2 regions of the Acidovorax sp. GW823-FHT02H02 genome follow, and region 1 is predicted to be linked to the other one. Evidence: riboswitches for the same ligand, from Rfam matches in the RefSeq annotation. Region 1 holds a riboswitch; the other holds the start of a gene.

The links. A riboswitch is a leader RNA that binds a small molecule or an ion and turns the genes downstream of it on or off. The one in region 1 is predicted to bind S-adenosylhomocysteine.
Region 2: another riboswitch for S-adenosylhomocysteine. It lies ahead of ahcY (adenosylhomocysteinase); the one in region 1 lies ahead of metH (methionine synthase).

The regions. Positions count from the first base shown of each region.
Region 1 is NZ_JBXAJH010000005.1:224,668-232,132, forward strand. Features, by position in the region: gene AC1RDS_RS07940 (4'-phosphopantetheinyl transferase family protein) at 1-120, opposite strand, end outside; gene AC1RDS_RS07945 (Pls/PosA family non-ribosomal peptide synthetase) at 102-4,163, opposite strand; S-adenosyl-L-homocysteine riboswitch at 4,223-4,297, shown strand; gene metH (methionine synthase) at 4,344-7,058, shown strand; gene AC1RDS_RS07955 (shikimate kinase) at 7,253-7,465, opposite strand, start outside.
Region 2 is NZ_JBXAJH010000013.1:25,290-32,754, reverse strand. Features, by position in the region: gene AC1RDS_RS14355 (TlyA family RNA methyltransferase) at 1-481, opposite strand, end outside; gene ahcY (adenosylhomocysteinase) at 659-2,095, opposite strand; S-adenosyl-L-homocysteine riboswitch at 2,165-2,243, opposite strand; gene AC1RDS_RS14345 (class I SAM-dependent methyltransferase) at 2,462-3,307, opposite strand; gene AC1RDS_RS14340 (group I truncated hemoglobin) at 3,479-3,841, opposite strand; gene AC1RDS_RS14335 (winged helix-turn-helix domain-containing protein) at 4,025-5,599, shown strand; gene AC1RDS_RS14330 (hypothetical protein) at 5,814-6,080, shown strand; gene AC1RDS_RS14325 (peptide chain release factor 3) at 6,129-7,465, shown strand, end outside.

The DNA of each region.
Region 1 (7,465 bases):
GGCCCGCACCGTCTCGCGCGGGGCGCCGGGTGGCATGGGCAGGCCCCAGACGCGGGGCGCGCCGGGCGCTTGCCAGAGCGCGATGGCGCAGCGCGTGGGCGTCAGGCGGCGTGTTTCCATGGTGCGGCGGGGCTGCCATGCCACGTACTGTGTGCCGGCAGGCTCTCGCCCTTCATCACCAGCGTGAGCGGGCCCAGCTGCACGCCGTCGGCCAGCGTGGCGCTGTAGAGCACGGTGCAGCGCGGGCCGCAGGTCACTTTGGCACCGATCACCACGTCGTCGATCTTCATGACGCGGTCTTCAAACAAGTGCGTTTGCGGGCAGCACAGCGCGTTCAGTTCGCTGTGCGCGCCGATCTGCACGCAATCGAATTCCGTCATGTCGGTGGTGTCGATGTAGGCGCTGGTGGCAATGCGCGTGCCCAGCAGGTTGAGCGCCAGGGGCAGCCAGGGCGTGCCACGCAGGTAGCGCAGGAAGTTGGGGACGGCAATGCCTTCGTACATGTTGGTGGCTGCTTCCGAAAGCCACACGAACGGCGTCCACATGGGCGTGTTGCGCTTGCGGTAGCGCCCCAGCAACATCCACTTGAACAGTGCCACCGCCAAGAAGGTGCCCACGCCAAAGAGCAGTCCGGCAACCGCCAGTTCCAGCGCCAGTAGGTTCCACTGGCCCTCTTCCGCCAGCGGCATGGCGTCGAGCACGATGGCGTAGCCAGCGGCAATCACCAGCGCGTGGGGAGAGGCAATGCGCAGCGCCTCCACCGCGCCGCGTCCGGTCTTGCGCCAGCGGGAGGGGTGGAAGGTGAGGTGCTCCGGGTAGCCCTGCGTGCTTTCGCGCGCGGGCAGCAGCATGGGGGGGGAGCCCAGCCAGGTGTCTCCGCTGGCCATTTGTGCGCTGCGCGGCACGCCGCTCATCACGCCGATCAGCACGTTTTCAGGGATGGTGGTGCCGTCGGGCACATAGGCACCGTTGCCGATAAAGCTGCGGCGCGACACGGTGGTGGGCTGCACCGTCATCCAGCCGCCGTCAATGTGTTCGTCGCCCAGCATCACCGCGTCGGCAATAAAGCATTCATCGCCCAGCGTGAGCATGTCGGGCACCAGGCCCAAGGCGGTGGAGAGTTCGGTTTCCTTGCCCACCTTGGCGCCCAGCAGTCGGTACCAGGTGGCCGAATACACGGTGGCGTAAATGCCGTGCAGCACCGCAAGGCTGGACTCCTGAATCTGGTTCACTAGCCATTTGGCGAGGTAACGGTTGCTGTGCACTGGCCAGGTACCGGCCTTCATGCTGGGCAAAAAGGCCCAGCGGATGCCGGCAGAAATCAGTGCGGTGGCGGTGATGAGCACCACGGTGGCAGGCAGCGACAGGGCAAAGAACTTGATGAAGCGCAGCACAAAGGCGGTGGTGGCGTCAATGGTGCCCGTCTCCAGCAGGGGGCGCACGGAGATGGCGTCCACGTCCAGCCAGTCGATCAGCAAGAAAGTGGGGAAGACCGGAAAAAAGAAGACGACGGCGACAAACAGTGAGCCGAGCGCGAAGGCAGCCGACTCCCACGCCAGGCGCTGGCCGCTCACGGGTGGGCGTGGCGTTTGTTGGCCAACGTCGAACGCTCCCCGGTCACGCGCCGGGGAGCCGCTCCAGATACGTGCCGCAGGCACGGTGGTGCCGCTGGCCAGGGCCGACTGGCCATCGACATGGGCATAGTCCTCGATGCGCACATTGCCTTCCACCACCGAGTAAGAGCCGATGCAGGCGTTTGCGCCAATGTCAATGCTTCCGAGCAGCAGCCAGCCGCCTTCAACGCGGGCGTTCTCCAGGTTCACGGCGTTGCCGATGCTCGTACCCGCGCCAATCGACAGCAGTTCGGGTGCGCGCACGGTGAGCGCACCCAGGTTGACCTCCGGGCCAATCTTTGCGCCCAGAGCGCGCAGCCACGCCGCGTAGAGCGATGAGCCGTTGAGCATGTAAACGGGAATTCCCTCCAGCAGCCTGTCGGTCAGCCACCAGCGGTAGTAGGTCAGGCCCCACAGCGGATAGCGTCCGGGCTTGAGCCGCCCGGCAATCAGCCATTTGCCCGCCCAGGCCACCGCAAACTCGGCCAGCGTGGCCAGGACAAAAGCCAACAGCGACATGGCGATGGCAAGCGCAATCGAGTCGCTGGGATCGCCCGTGTAGAAGTGGTACATGAAGAAGGGCGCGAGCCACTGGGCCATCTTCAGCGTGATGAGCGGCGGCAGCGCCAGGGCTTGCGCGATGCCGCAGCGCCAGCGCCGCCATGGGCTGTGCGTGGTGAAGGGGCGCTCAGGTGTCGCGCCGGGGGCCGTCATGCCCATTTGCAGCGCCTGGGCGATGGCGCCGATGCGGCGGTGCTGGTAGATGTCGCGCACCGTGGCCTGGCCGAAGCGCGCGTCGGCGCGCAGCGCGGAGGTCAGGCGTGCCGCCAGCAGCGAATGACCGCCCAGGTCATTGAAAAAGTCCATGCCGCGGCGCACCGGTTGGCCAGGGAACAGTGTGGCGATGGCCGCGAACAGGGCTTCTTCGGCCGGGGTTTCCGGGGTGTCCCCGCCTTCGTCAGAAGCGGCGGCGGCCAGCGGCTGGGCCTTGAGGGCTTTGCGGTCGATCTTGCCGGAGGGCAGGCGCGGCATGGCCGGCAGCGCCTCGAAGCGCCCCGGCACCATGTAGGGTGGCAGTTTCTCGGCCAGACCGTGGCGCAGTGCCGATGGGGTGGGCGGCTCGCCCGAGGGCACGTAAAAAGCGACCAACTGGTCCAGGCCATCGTCGCGCCGCAGCAGCACCGCCGTGGTCCCGACGCCGGGCTGTTGTGCCAGCACCGCTTCGATTTCGCCCAGCTCCACGCGAAAGCCGCGAATCTTCACCTGGTCGTCGGCGCGGCCCAGGCATTGCATCTGGCCGTTTTCCACGCGCGCCAGGTCGCCCGTGCGGTACAGGCGCTGGTCATGCTCGCCCGTGGCCCAGGGATTGGGCAGGAATTTTTCGGCCGTCAGATCGGGGCGCCCCAGGTAGCCGGCGGCCACACCGGGGCCGGTGATGCACAGCTCCCCCGTCTCGCCAAACGGCAGGATCTTGAGCGGCGGCAGCTGGCCGTCCACCACGCTGTCCGGGTCGATCACCTCGATGACCATCAACCCGTAGTTGGGCAGCGCCTGGCCGATCGTCACGGGCTCGCCGCGTCGGAGTTCCGCCAGGCTCGCGGAAACCGTCGCTTCGGTGGGGCCGTAGGTGTTGAACACCTGTCGCCCCGGCGCAGCCCAGCGCTCGACCAGCGATTGCGGGCACATCTCGCCGCCCAGGTTGATGGTGCGCAGGCTGGCCACGTCGTGCGCAAACAGCGCCAGCAGCGTGGGCACGGCGTGCAGCACGGTGACGCCGTTGTCCCGGAGCGCACGCGGCAGCGCCTCGGGGTCGCTTGCAACCTCCCGGGGGGCGATCCACAGCGTGGCGCCCACCAGGTAGCTGATCCATATCTCCTCGAACGACATGTCGAACGCCACGGAGAAGCCCTGGTACACCAGGTCGCCTTCGCGGACCCCCAGGCGCGTGTTTTCGCTGCGCAGAAAGTGGCAAATGCTGCGCTGGGTGATGGCAATGCCCTTGGGCTTGCCGGTGGAGCCGCTGGTGTAGATCACGTACGCCGTGTGGCTGGGCCGCGCGCCCTCGCGGCGGCGCAGCGCAGTGCCATGCTGCAGCGCGGGCAGGGCTGCCAGCAGCGTTTGTTCCGTGTACGCCGGGCACGAAATGCCACCGTGCGCAGCAATGGCATGGCTCTGTTGCTCTGCAATCAATAGCGCAACAGCGCTGGCGTCTGCCAGGCAGGTGGCGATGCGCTCGGGCGGCGTATCGGCATCAAACGGCAGCCAGGCCGCACCCGTCTTGGCGATGGCCAGCTGCAGCACCAGCAATTCGATGCCGCGTGGCAGCCACAGGCCCACCATGTTGCCGGGCCGCACGCCCGCCTCGATCAGGCGGTGCGCGGCCATGTCGGCCAGCGTGTTCAGCTCGCCATAGGTGACCTGGCGCTCGCCAAAAATCAGCGCCATGGTGGACGGGGTGCGGGTGGCCGTGGCTTCAAAAACGTCTGCCAGGACTTCGTCGCGCAGCAGGTCCGGTTCTGCTGGTCCGCGCAGGATGGGGGCAATAGTCATTGGTGGTGATTGTGGCAAATGTCCATGCCTTGGTTGGTTTCGTAAAATCACGGGTTTGCGCTGGCAAGGAGCGTTGCAGCGGCCCGGGTCGCGAGGCTTGCCAGCGCGCTGCGATGCAACGACGCTCATCCCATTAGATCGTTAGTGATGAGCCACACCCATATGCCTCCCATTTCTCCCATGAAGCTGTCCGGCCTGGAGCCCGTCTCCATCGGCGAGGGCACGCTGTTCGTCAACATCGGCGAGCGTACCAACGTCACGGGCTCCAAGGCGTTTGCCCGCATGATCCTGAACGGCCAGTACGAAGAGGCCCTGGCCGTGGCGCGCCAGCAGGTGGAAAACGGCGCCCAGGTCATCGACATCAACATGGACGAGGCCATGCTCGACAGCAAGGCTGCCATGGTGCGCTTTCTGCAGCTGATCGCGTCCGAGCCCGACATCGCGCGCGTGCCCATCATGGTGGACAGCTCCAAGTGGGAGGTGATCGAGGCCGGGTTGCGCTGCATCCAGGGCAAGGGCATCGTGAACTCGATCAGCATGAAAGAGGGCGTGGAGAAGTTCAAGCACGAGGCGCGCCTTGTGAAGCGCTACGGCGCCGCTGCCGTGGTCATGGCCTTCGACGAGCAGGGCCAGGCCGACACCTATGCGCGCAAGATCGAGATCTGCGAGCGCGCCTACCGCATCCTGGTGGACGAAGTGGGCTTTGCGCCCGAAGACATCATCTTCGACCCCAACATCTTCGCCGTGGCCACCGGCATCGAAGAGCACAACAACTACGCGGTCGATTTCATCGAGGCCACGCGCTGGATCAAGCAGCACCTGCCCGGCGCCAAGGTGTCGGGTGGCGTGTCCAACGTGAGCTTCAGCTTCCGCGGCAACGACCCGGTGCGCGAAGCCATCCACACCGTGTTCCTGTACCACGCCATCAAGGCCGGCATGGACATGGGCATCGTCAACGCGGGCATGGTGGGCGTCTATGACGACCTGGAACCCACCCTGCGCGAGCGCGTGGAAGATGTGGTGCTCAACCGCCGCCCTGATGCCGGCGAACGCCTGGTCGAGATTGCCGAGACCGCCAAGAGCGGCGCCAAGGACGAGAGCAGGAAGCTCGAATGGCGCGGCACGCCCGAGCATCCGAAGACCGTGGGCGAGCGCCTGAGCCACGCGCTGGTGCATGGCATCACCGACTTCATCACCGAAGACACCGAAGAGGCCTACCAGCAGATCCTGGCCCGGGGCGGGCGCCCGCTGCATGTGATCGAAGGCCCGCTGATGGACGGCATGAACATCGTGGGCGACCTGTTCGGTGCCGGCAAGATGTTCCTGCCCCAGGTGGTGAAAAGCGCCCGCGTGATGAAGCTCGCGGTAGCCCACCTCATCCCCTACATCGAGGAAGAAAAGCGCCAGGATGAACTGGCCGGGCGCGACGTGCGCAGCAAGGGCAAGATCGTCATCGCCACGGTGAAGGGCGATGTGCACGACATCGGCAAGAACATCGTCACCGTGGTCCTGCAGTGCAACAACTTCGAGGTGGTGAACATGGGCGTGATGGTGCCCTGCCACGAGATCCTGGCGCGCGCCAAGGTCGAGGGCGCGGACATCGTGGGCCTGTCGGGCCTGATCACGCCCAGCCTCGAAGAAATGCAGTACGTGGCTGGCGAGATGCAGAAGGACGAGCATTTCCGCATCAAGAAAATCCCGCTGCTGATCGGCGGCGCTACCTGTTCGCGCGTGCACACGGCCGTCAAGATCGCGCCGCACTACGAGGGCCCCGTGGTCTATGTGCCCGACGCCTCGCGCAGCGTGAGCGTGGCGCAAAGCCTGCTCGGTGACGGCGTCGAGAGCTATGTGCAGGAAGTCAACGCCGACTACGACAAGGTGCGCACCCAGCACGCCAACAAGAAGCAGGTGCCGCTGTGGCCCCTGGCCAAGGCCCGCGCCAACAAGACGCCCATGGCCTGGCAGGCCTGGCAGCCCGCCGTGCCGCGTGCCCTGGGCCGCCGGGTGTTCCAGAACTTCGACCTGGCCGAACTGGCGAAATACATCGACTGGGGCCCGTTCTTCCAGACCTGGGACCTGGCCGGCCCGTACCCCGCCATCCTGACCGACGAGGTGGTGGGCGTGGAGGCCACGCGCGTGTTTGCCGACGGCCAGGCCATGCTCAAGAAGATCATCGAAGGCCGCTGGCTCACCGCCAGTGGCGTGATGGCCCTGCTGCCCGCCAACAGCGTGAACGATGACGACATCGAGTTCTACACCGACGACACCCGCACCGAAGTCGCCATGACCTGGTACGGCCTGCGCCAGCAGACCGAAAAGCATGTGATCGACGGTGTGACCCGGCCCAGCCGCTGCCTGGCCGACTTCGTGGCGCCCAAGAGCAGCGGCATTGCCGACTATGCGGGCCTGTTCGCGGTGACGGCGGGCCTGGGAATCGAGAAGAAGGAAAAGGCCTTCATCGACGCGCTGGACGACTACTCGGCCATCCTGTTCAAGAGCCTGGCCGACCGCCTGGCCGAGGCCTTTGCCGAATGCCTGCACCAGCGCGTGCGCACCGACCTGTGGGGCTATGCCAGCGATGAGGCGCTGAGCAACGAGGACATGATTGCCGAGAAGTACCACGGCATCCGCCCCGCACCCGGTTACCCCGCCTGCCCCGACCACAGCGCCAAGACCGATCTGTTCCGCGTGCTCAACGCCGAAGAGATCGGCATGACCCTGACCGAAAGCCTGGCCATGATGCCCGCCGCCAGCGTGAGCGGCTTCTACATCGGCCACCCCGATGCCGTGTACTTCAACGTGGGCAAGATCGGCGAAGACCAGCTGCACGACATGGCCGAGCGCCGGGGCATGGACGAGGCGGCGCTGGCAAGGCTGCTGGCCCCGAATTTGTGATGCGATGAAATAACGAGCTGCTGGCGTTTTTGCATCAAACGTTCACTGCCAAAGGGCCCTGAAATCAGCAAGGCCCCACATGGGGGCCCTGTGTTTGTCTGCGGGGTACCGGTTGGCTGCGCATGCCGGCAACGAAGAAAGCGCGGCGGCCGACACCCGGTGTGTCTTGCCAGCGTGGGTGCAGCCAATCTCCGTCAGGCCTGCGCAGCCGGGAGCGCAGCGGCGGCGCCTGGCGCCATCTCCAACTGCATCATCACCATGTTGACCAGGGTGCTCACCGAGGGGCGCCCCGTCTCGATCACGTAGTGCGCGGTTTCGCGGTACAGGGGGTCGCGCTGGGCATGGAGTTCGCGCAACTTCTCCAGGGGGTTGCCGCCCTGCAGCAGCGGGCGTGTCTTGTCGTGCTT
Region 2 (7,465 bases), on a different contig from region 1:
CTTCGGCCTCGATCACTTCCGACAGGGCCAGCTCACAGGCATCCTGCAAGGCCTGCGCCGTCAGCGAGCGCGCATTCACGCCCTCGACGCAGACCACGCGCAGATCAGCGCGCAGCCGCTCGTGCAGCTGGCCATGGCCCACATCCACGCCAATCACCTGGGCCGCGCCCTGCTGCAGCAGGCAGTCGGTAAAGCCGCCCGTGCTCTGCCCCACATCCAAGCAGCGCAACCCCGCCACCGACAGGCCGGTGGCCCGCAGCGCCCCTTCGAGCTTGAGGCCGCCACGCGAGATGTACTTGGCCTCGGCATCGTCGAGCAGCCGCACCTCGGCCACGGACGGGATTTCGTCCCCGTTCTTGGCCACCTTCTGCCAGGGCGCCAGCGGCGACAGGCGCCACTCCACGCCCGCGGCAATCAGCCGCTGCGCCTGCGAGCGCGTGGCCGCATGGCCACGTTCCACCAAAAACACATCTGCGCGCATCGCGCCCATCCTTTTTGAGTCAAGTCAGCTGGTAGCGTTAGTAAATCAAGCGCCAGCAGCTCATATAAAAATAGCATCATTGAGCCGCGCCACCCGCCAGCGCCACCGCGGAACCGGCTTTGCCGGGCCGCTGGTGGCGTCCCCCTCAGGGGGAAGGCGCAAGCGCCCGAGGGGGAATCAGTACCTGTAGGTGTCGGGCTTGTAGGGGCCCTGCTTGGGCACGCCGATGTAGGCGGCCTGCTCGTCGCTCAGCTCGGTCAGCATGGCGCCCACCTTCTTGAGGTGCAGGCGTGCCACCTTCTCGTCGAGGTGCTTGGGCAGCACGTAGACCTTGCCCACGTCGTAGCCTTCGGGGTGGGTGAACAGCTCGATCTGCGCGATGGTCTGGTTGGCGAACGAGTTCGACATCACGAAGCTCGGGTGGCCCGTGCCGCAGCCCAGGTTCACCAGGCGGCCCTTGGCCAGCAGGATGATGCGCTTGCCGTCGGCGAAGATCACATGGTCCACCTGGGGCTTGATCTCTTCCCACTGGCAGTGTTCTTCGAGCTTGGCGACCTGGATCTCATTGTCGAAGTGGCCGATGTTGCAGACGATGGCCTGGTCCTTCATGGCCTTCATGTGTTCGAAGGTGATCACGTCACGGTTGCCGGTGGTGGTGACGAAGATGTCGGCCAGTGGCGCGGCCCATTCCATGGTCACGACCTTGAAGCCTTCCATGGCGGCCTGCAGGGCGTTGATGGGGTCGATCTCGGTCACCCACACCTGGGCGCTCAGCGCGCGCAGCGCCTGGGCACTGCCCTTGCCCACGTCGCCGTAGCCGGCCACCACGGCCACCTTGCCGGCGATCATCACGTCGGTGGCGCGCTTGATGCCGTCCACCAGCGATTCGCGGCAGCCGTAGAGGTTGTCGAACTTCGATTTGGTCACCGAGTCGTTCACGTTGATGGCGCGGAACAGCAGCGTGCCCTTGGCCGACATTTCCTTGAGGCGGTGCACGCCGGTCGTCGTCTCTTCGGTCACGCCGAGGATCTGGGCGCTCTTGCGGCTGTACCAGGTGCTGTCTTCGGCCAGCTTGGCCTTGATGGCGGCATACAGGATGCGCTCTTCCTCGCTGCCGGGATTGGCCAGCACGGAGGCGTCCTGCTCGGCCTTCTTGCCCAGGTGCATCAGCAGCGTGGCGTCGCCGCCGTCGTCCAGGATCATGTTCGGGCCTTCGCCCTCCGTGCCCTTGGCGCCGAAGTCGAAGATGCGGTGGGTGTAGTCCCAGTAGTCCACCAGGGTTTCGCCCTTGATGGCGAACACCGGCGTGCCGGTGGCGGCAATCGCGGCGGCGGCGTGGTCCTGGGTGGAGAAGATGTTGCACGAAGCCCAGCGCACATCGGCGCCCAGGGCTTTCAGGGTCTCGATCAGCACGGCCGTCTGGATGGTCATGTGCAGCGAGCCGGTGATGCGCGCGCCCTTCAGGGGCTGCCTGGCGGCGAATTCCTCGCGGATGGCCATCAGGCCGGGCATCTCGGTCTCGGCGATGCGGATTTCCTTGCGGCCCCAGTTGGCCAGGCCGATGTCGGCAATGGCGCTGTCGGCCAGGGTAGGTGCGTTGACGCGTGCGTTCATGGTTTGCTCCAAAGCATGTTTGAAAAAACCACTCGCCGGGGGGGAAGGGAAAAAGCTCACCACGCGGAAAGTGGATGAGCGTCGTTGCGAAAGTGACTCCGAGCCTCACGCCCCGCCAATGCTGGGGACGCTGCAACGCTCCTCGGATGAGGTCGGGATTATACGGACGCGCGCACCCGGCGCCACGCCATCCCGGCCGCCAGCCAGGGCGCATTCCCCGGCCACATGGCTCGGCATGCGCGGGACCCACCGATGCAAGCGCCGCATCCGCCGGCAACGATGCGCCCAGTGCGCGGGGAGGCATCCGTCACCAGGCCCCGTTGCCATGCATGGTGGCTGCCCCCCCCCAGGTACGGCAGCGCTCCTTCATTTCTCGCCATAAACCACGAGTGCGCTGGCGTCGATCCGGACATTGCCATCCGGGAATTTCTGCTCGATGGCCCGATACACCTCTTCCCGAATCTTCTCTCCCGTGGCTTCGTCGGCCTGGCCCAGTGCGGCAACCACCGGTGCGGCCACTTCGGTCATGGCCTGCCAGTACACATCGGCGGTCTGGCAGTCGAGCCGTCCCGCCACCTCCCTGACCGACACATTTTTCAGCCCGGCCTGCGCCAACAGCGCCTCGCCCCAGCCCGCCTGGGCACAGCGGAACATGCCCGGCGCGCCCGGCGCCGGTGCAGGCAAGGCCATGTTCCGGTTGATCGCGCCCATGATGGCCGTCACCCAGAAATTTTTCTCCGCCACATTCCAGACCGCAGTGGCCAGGCGCCCGCCGGGTTTCAGGACACGCGCCATCTCCCGGGCCGCCAGATCCATGTCGGGGAAAAACATGAAGCCAAAGCGGCAGCTGACGGCATCAAAACTCTGGTCCGCAAAAGGCAGCGCGCACACATCGCACACGCGGGTCTCCACATTGGCCAGCCCGCGGCGCTGCGCATTCTCCCTGGCGATCTCCAGCATGTTCGCCGCCAGGTCGGTGACGACCACCCGCCCCTGCGGAATGCGCGCCGCAATCGTCAACCCGGGCTCTCCCGTGCCGCCGGCGACATCGAGCACCACGTCCTGGCCCTTCGGGTCCAGCCAACGGATGATTTCGTCGCCCATGGGGCGCAGGAAGTCCATGAACAGCTCATCCCATTTCTTCCAGCCCGCGGAGAACCGGTTCCAGGACGCTTGCTGTTGTTCGCGAATGCTTTCTAGTTGCGAGTCCATTTGAGGTACCTCCATAGATGGTGTGCAACCCTCCGCCCCTGCGGCGCGACCGCGCCGGCAGGAGACCCGGTCATTCCGATTCCTGATCCTTGGTGTCTGGGCGCTCAACCGCAGCCCGTGCCTTGCAAGGCAATGCGCAGCAACAACGACACGGGTGATGGAAGAAGGGAATCAGACGCGGATGATGTGGCCCTTGAGCGCGTAGAGGATGCCGATCACCTCGTTCTTCGTGCCATCGTCCAGCTGGTGCTTGCCCATGGCACCAACAATGTCATCCATGACCGCCAGATACTCCTGTTCACTGATGTTCATCCCCTTGTGCACCGTGAGCATGTCTCTGCCGGTGTAAGGCTGCGGTCCCCCGGCACCCGCACAGAAGAACTCGGTCGCCATTTTCTTGGTGTGCTCCAGGTCCTCGGCGTTCTCGAAACGGGTTTTGACGAGGGGATTGCTCAGGTGGGCGGCAATGACATCGTCCACGAGGCGGGCGATGCCCGCCGATTCGCCCAGCCGTTGGTAAAGCGTGGTACCCATGGTGAACTCCTTTCGGTCAAGAAACTCCTGAATACGTTGCGCGGTCTGCCCGAGCCACGGTGGAAAAAGCTTACGCACAACCGCGCCAGATTCCTTGGCGCCACCATGGGGAAGGCGTGGAGATTGGCTGAAGATGGTGGTGCGCCATATGATTCCGGCTCTGCTTCCGTGAAGGAGTAGCCGGTGCTGCTGACTTTCAGAGACTGTGAGCTCGATACCCGTCTGTTCACCTTGCGCTGCCAGGGGCAGACACGCCAGGTCGAGCCGCAGGTGTTCGACCTGCTGGCCTACCTGCTGCAGCACCGCCACCGCATCGTGCCCCGGCAGGAACTGCTGGATGCGCTGTGGGCCGGCAAGGTGGTGAGCGAGTCGGCCCTGAGCAGTTGCATCAAGGCGGCACGCCAGGCCATCGGCGACAGTGGCATGGCCCAAGCTTGCATTGCCACCATTCCACGCCGCGGCTACCGCTTCGTGGCAACGGCCACGGAACACGAACCGCCCACCCCCCTGTGCCAGAGCGCGCCCGGCGCAGGCCCGGATCTGCCTCTCGACAAAGCCCGCGACGCGCATCCGCACCGCGCGTCCATCGCCGTCATGCCCTTCGCCGACCTCTCGCCCGTGGCCGGTGGGCGTGGGGGCACAGCCGACGCACTGGCCCACGACGTCATCACCCGGCTGGCCCAGCTGCGCAGCCTGTTCGTCATCGCACAAGGCACCGTGTTCGCGCTGCATGAACGCGACATCGGCCCGCAGGAGGCCGCGCGCCTTCTTGATGTCGACTATGTGGTGAGCGGCACCGTGCGCCGCCACGCACGGCGTCTGGTGGTGACGGCCGAACTGGTGGAGGTCCGCACCGCGCACGTCGTCTGGGCCGACATCTTCGACCGCCCCCTGGACGACGCTTTTTTCGTCCTCGACGACATTGGCAGCCAGATCGTCGCCATCGCCGCCAGCGAGATCGAGCTGGCCGAGCGCAACCGCGCCCTGCTGCGCCCGCCCAACACCCTCGATGCCTGGGAGGCCCACCACCGTGGCCTGTGGCATATGTACCGATTCAACCAGGCCGACAACGAGCGCGCCCGCCAATTCTTTGCCATGGCGGTGCACCTCGACCCCACTTTCGCGCGTGCCTACGCCGGGCTGTCGTTCACGCACTTCCAGAACGCCTTCCAGGGCTGGTCCGAGCGCGCAGCCGCTTGCGACCAGGCCATGGCCACGGCCCGCCAAAGCCTGGACGCCGACGACCGCAACCCGGCGGCCCACTGGGCCATGGGCCGGGCACTGTGGCTGCGCGCTCAGCAGGACTCGGCCGTGGTTGAGCTGGAGCAGGCCATCCACCTGAGTCCCAGCTTCGCGCTGGGTCATTACACGCTGGCGTTTGTCCAATCCCAGGCGGGCGACCCCCAGGCCGCCATCGCGGCGTCCGACCACTCGCGCCTGCTCAGCCCCTTCGACCCGCTGCTTTTCGGCATGCTGGGGACCCGCGCCATGGCGCTGGTGCGCCTGGGCCGGTTCGACGAGGCGGCGGACTGGGCCGTCAAGGCCGCCGCCCGTCCCAACGCCCACACGCACATCCGCGCCATCGCGGCCTACAGCTTGGCATTGGCGGGTTCGCTCGACCTGGCACGCACCTATGCGGCAGAAATACGCCAGGCGCGACCAAACTACCAGGCCGACGACTTTTTCGCGGCTTTCCGCTTCGACCCCGAGGGCGCAGCCCTGTTTCGCCAGGGGGCCGCGCGCATCGGCATGGCATGACGCCCTCCGAAGAGGGCATGTCCTGGGTGGAAAAGGTATTGCACCAGGCCCAGCGCTCGGGGCAGCACGGGCCACAGGCCGGCACCCGCACGGTCGGCCTTCCTGCCGCCAGAACGTGGCGTTGCGTTTTCCATGGCGGCATGAGGCATCGGTCCCGGTGAGCGGTATTTGGTTTCGCTGTGCCAGAGAAAGCGCGCCCCGCCATGAAAACCTGATGGCCATCCCCGTTGTCTCCCTGGGTGTCGCCGGCCTCGCCGCATGCGACGTGAAAAAAACCCAGGCGGGCAACGTGACGCTGCTCCAGCACGGCGTCAAAACCCCCGATGCCAGCGTGGCCACGGAGCAGAAAACCGCCACGGTGCCCACCATCAAGGCCAAGGAAAAGGCCATCGATCGGCCCCGGGTCGAGATCACACCGGCCAGCCGGCCCTGGCAGGCCATCCCGCAGGGTTGGCAGCGGCGCGGGATAATCACGGGTTGACCCACCCTTTTGACTTGGCCGCCGCCCCGGGGCGCGGCCACCGCCTGCATGTCCGCACCCTTTCTTGCCGAAACCCGGCGCCGCCGTACCTTTGCCATCATTTCCCACCCCGACGCCGGTAAAACGACGCTGACGGAAAAGCTGCTGCTGTTCTCGGGCGCAATCCAGATCGCCGGCGCCGTCAAGGGTCGCAAGGCCAGCCGCCACGCCACCTCGGACTGGATGGAGATCGAAAAGCAGCGCGGCATCTCGGTGGCCAGCTCGGTCATGCAGATGCTGTACCGCGACCACGTCATCAACCTGCTCGACACGCCCGGCCACAAGGACTTCTCGGAAGACACCTACCGCGTGCTCACCGCCGTGGACTCGGCCCTGATGGTGATCGACGCCGCCAACGGCGTGGAAGCGCAGACGCGCCGCCTGATCGAGGTCTGCCGCCAGCGCGACACGCCCATCATCACCTTCGTCAACAAGATGGACCGCGAGGTGCGCGACCCGCTGGACATCCTGGACGAGGTCGAGCGCGAGCTGGGCATGCCCTGCTGCCCCATCACCTGGCCGGTGGGCCAGGGCAAGAGCTTTGGCGGCATCATCAACCTGCGCACGCAGAGCATGACGGTGTTCACCCCCGGCAGCGACCGGGGTCCGAAAGACTTTGAAGTGATCCCGCTGGCCGAGGCCGACCGGCTGCGCCAGCGCTTTGGCCAGACCTTCGACGATGCGCTGGAGAGCATGGAACTGGCCGTCGGCGCCTCGGCCGCCTGGAACGACGAAGAGTTTCTGGCCGGCAAGCTCACGCCCGTGTTCTTCGGCTCCGGCGTGAACAACTTCGGTGTGATGGAGGTGCTGGACGCCGTGGTGGACATGTCTCCCCCGCCCGGCCCGCGCACCAGCACGCTGCAGGTGAACAAGCAGCCCGTGGTCAAAGTCATCCAGCCCGAAGACGAAGGCTTTGCCGGCGTGGTGTTCAAGGTGCAGGCCAACATGGACGCCAACCACCGCGACCGCATCGCCTTTGTGCGCGTGGCCTCGGGCAAGTACACCCCGGGCATGAAGCTCAAGGTGCAGCGCACCGCCAAGGAACTGCGCCCGACCAGTGTGGTGACCTTCATGAGCCAGCGCCGCGAGGCGGTCGAAGAGGCCTACGCGGGCGACATCATCGGCTTCACCACGCACGGCGGCGTGCAGCTGGGTGACACCATCACCGACGGCGCCAACCTGCAGTTCACGGGCCTGCCGTTCTTCGCCCCCGAGCTGTTCATGACCGTCATCCTGAAAAACCCGCTGCGCACCAAGCAGCTGCAGCAAGGCCTGGCGCAGCTGGGCGAGGAAGGCGCCATCCAGGTCTTCCGGCCCGACGTGGGCGGCCCCATGCTGCTGGGCGC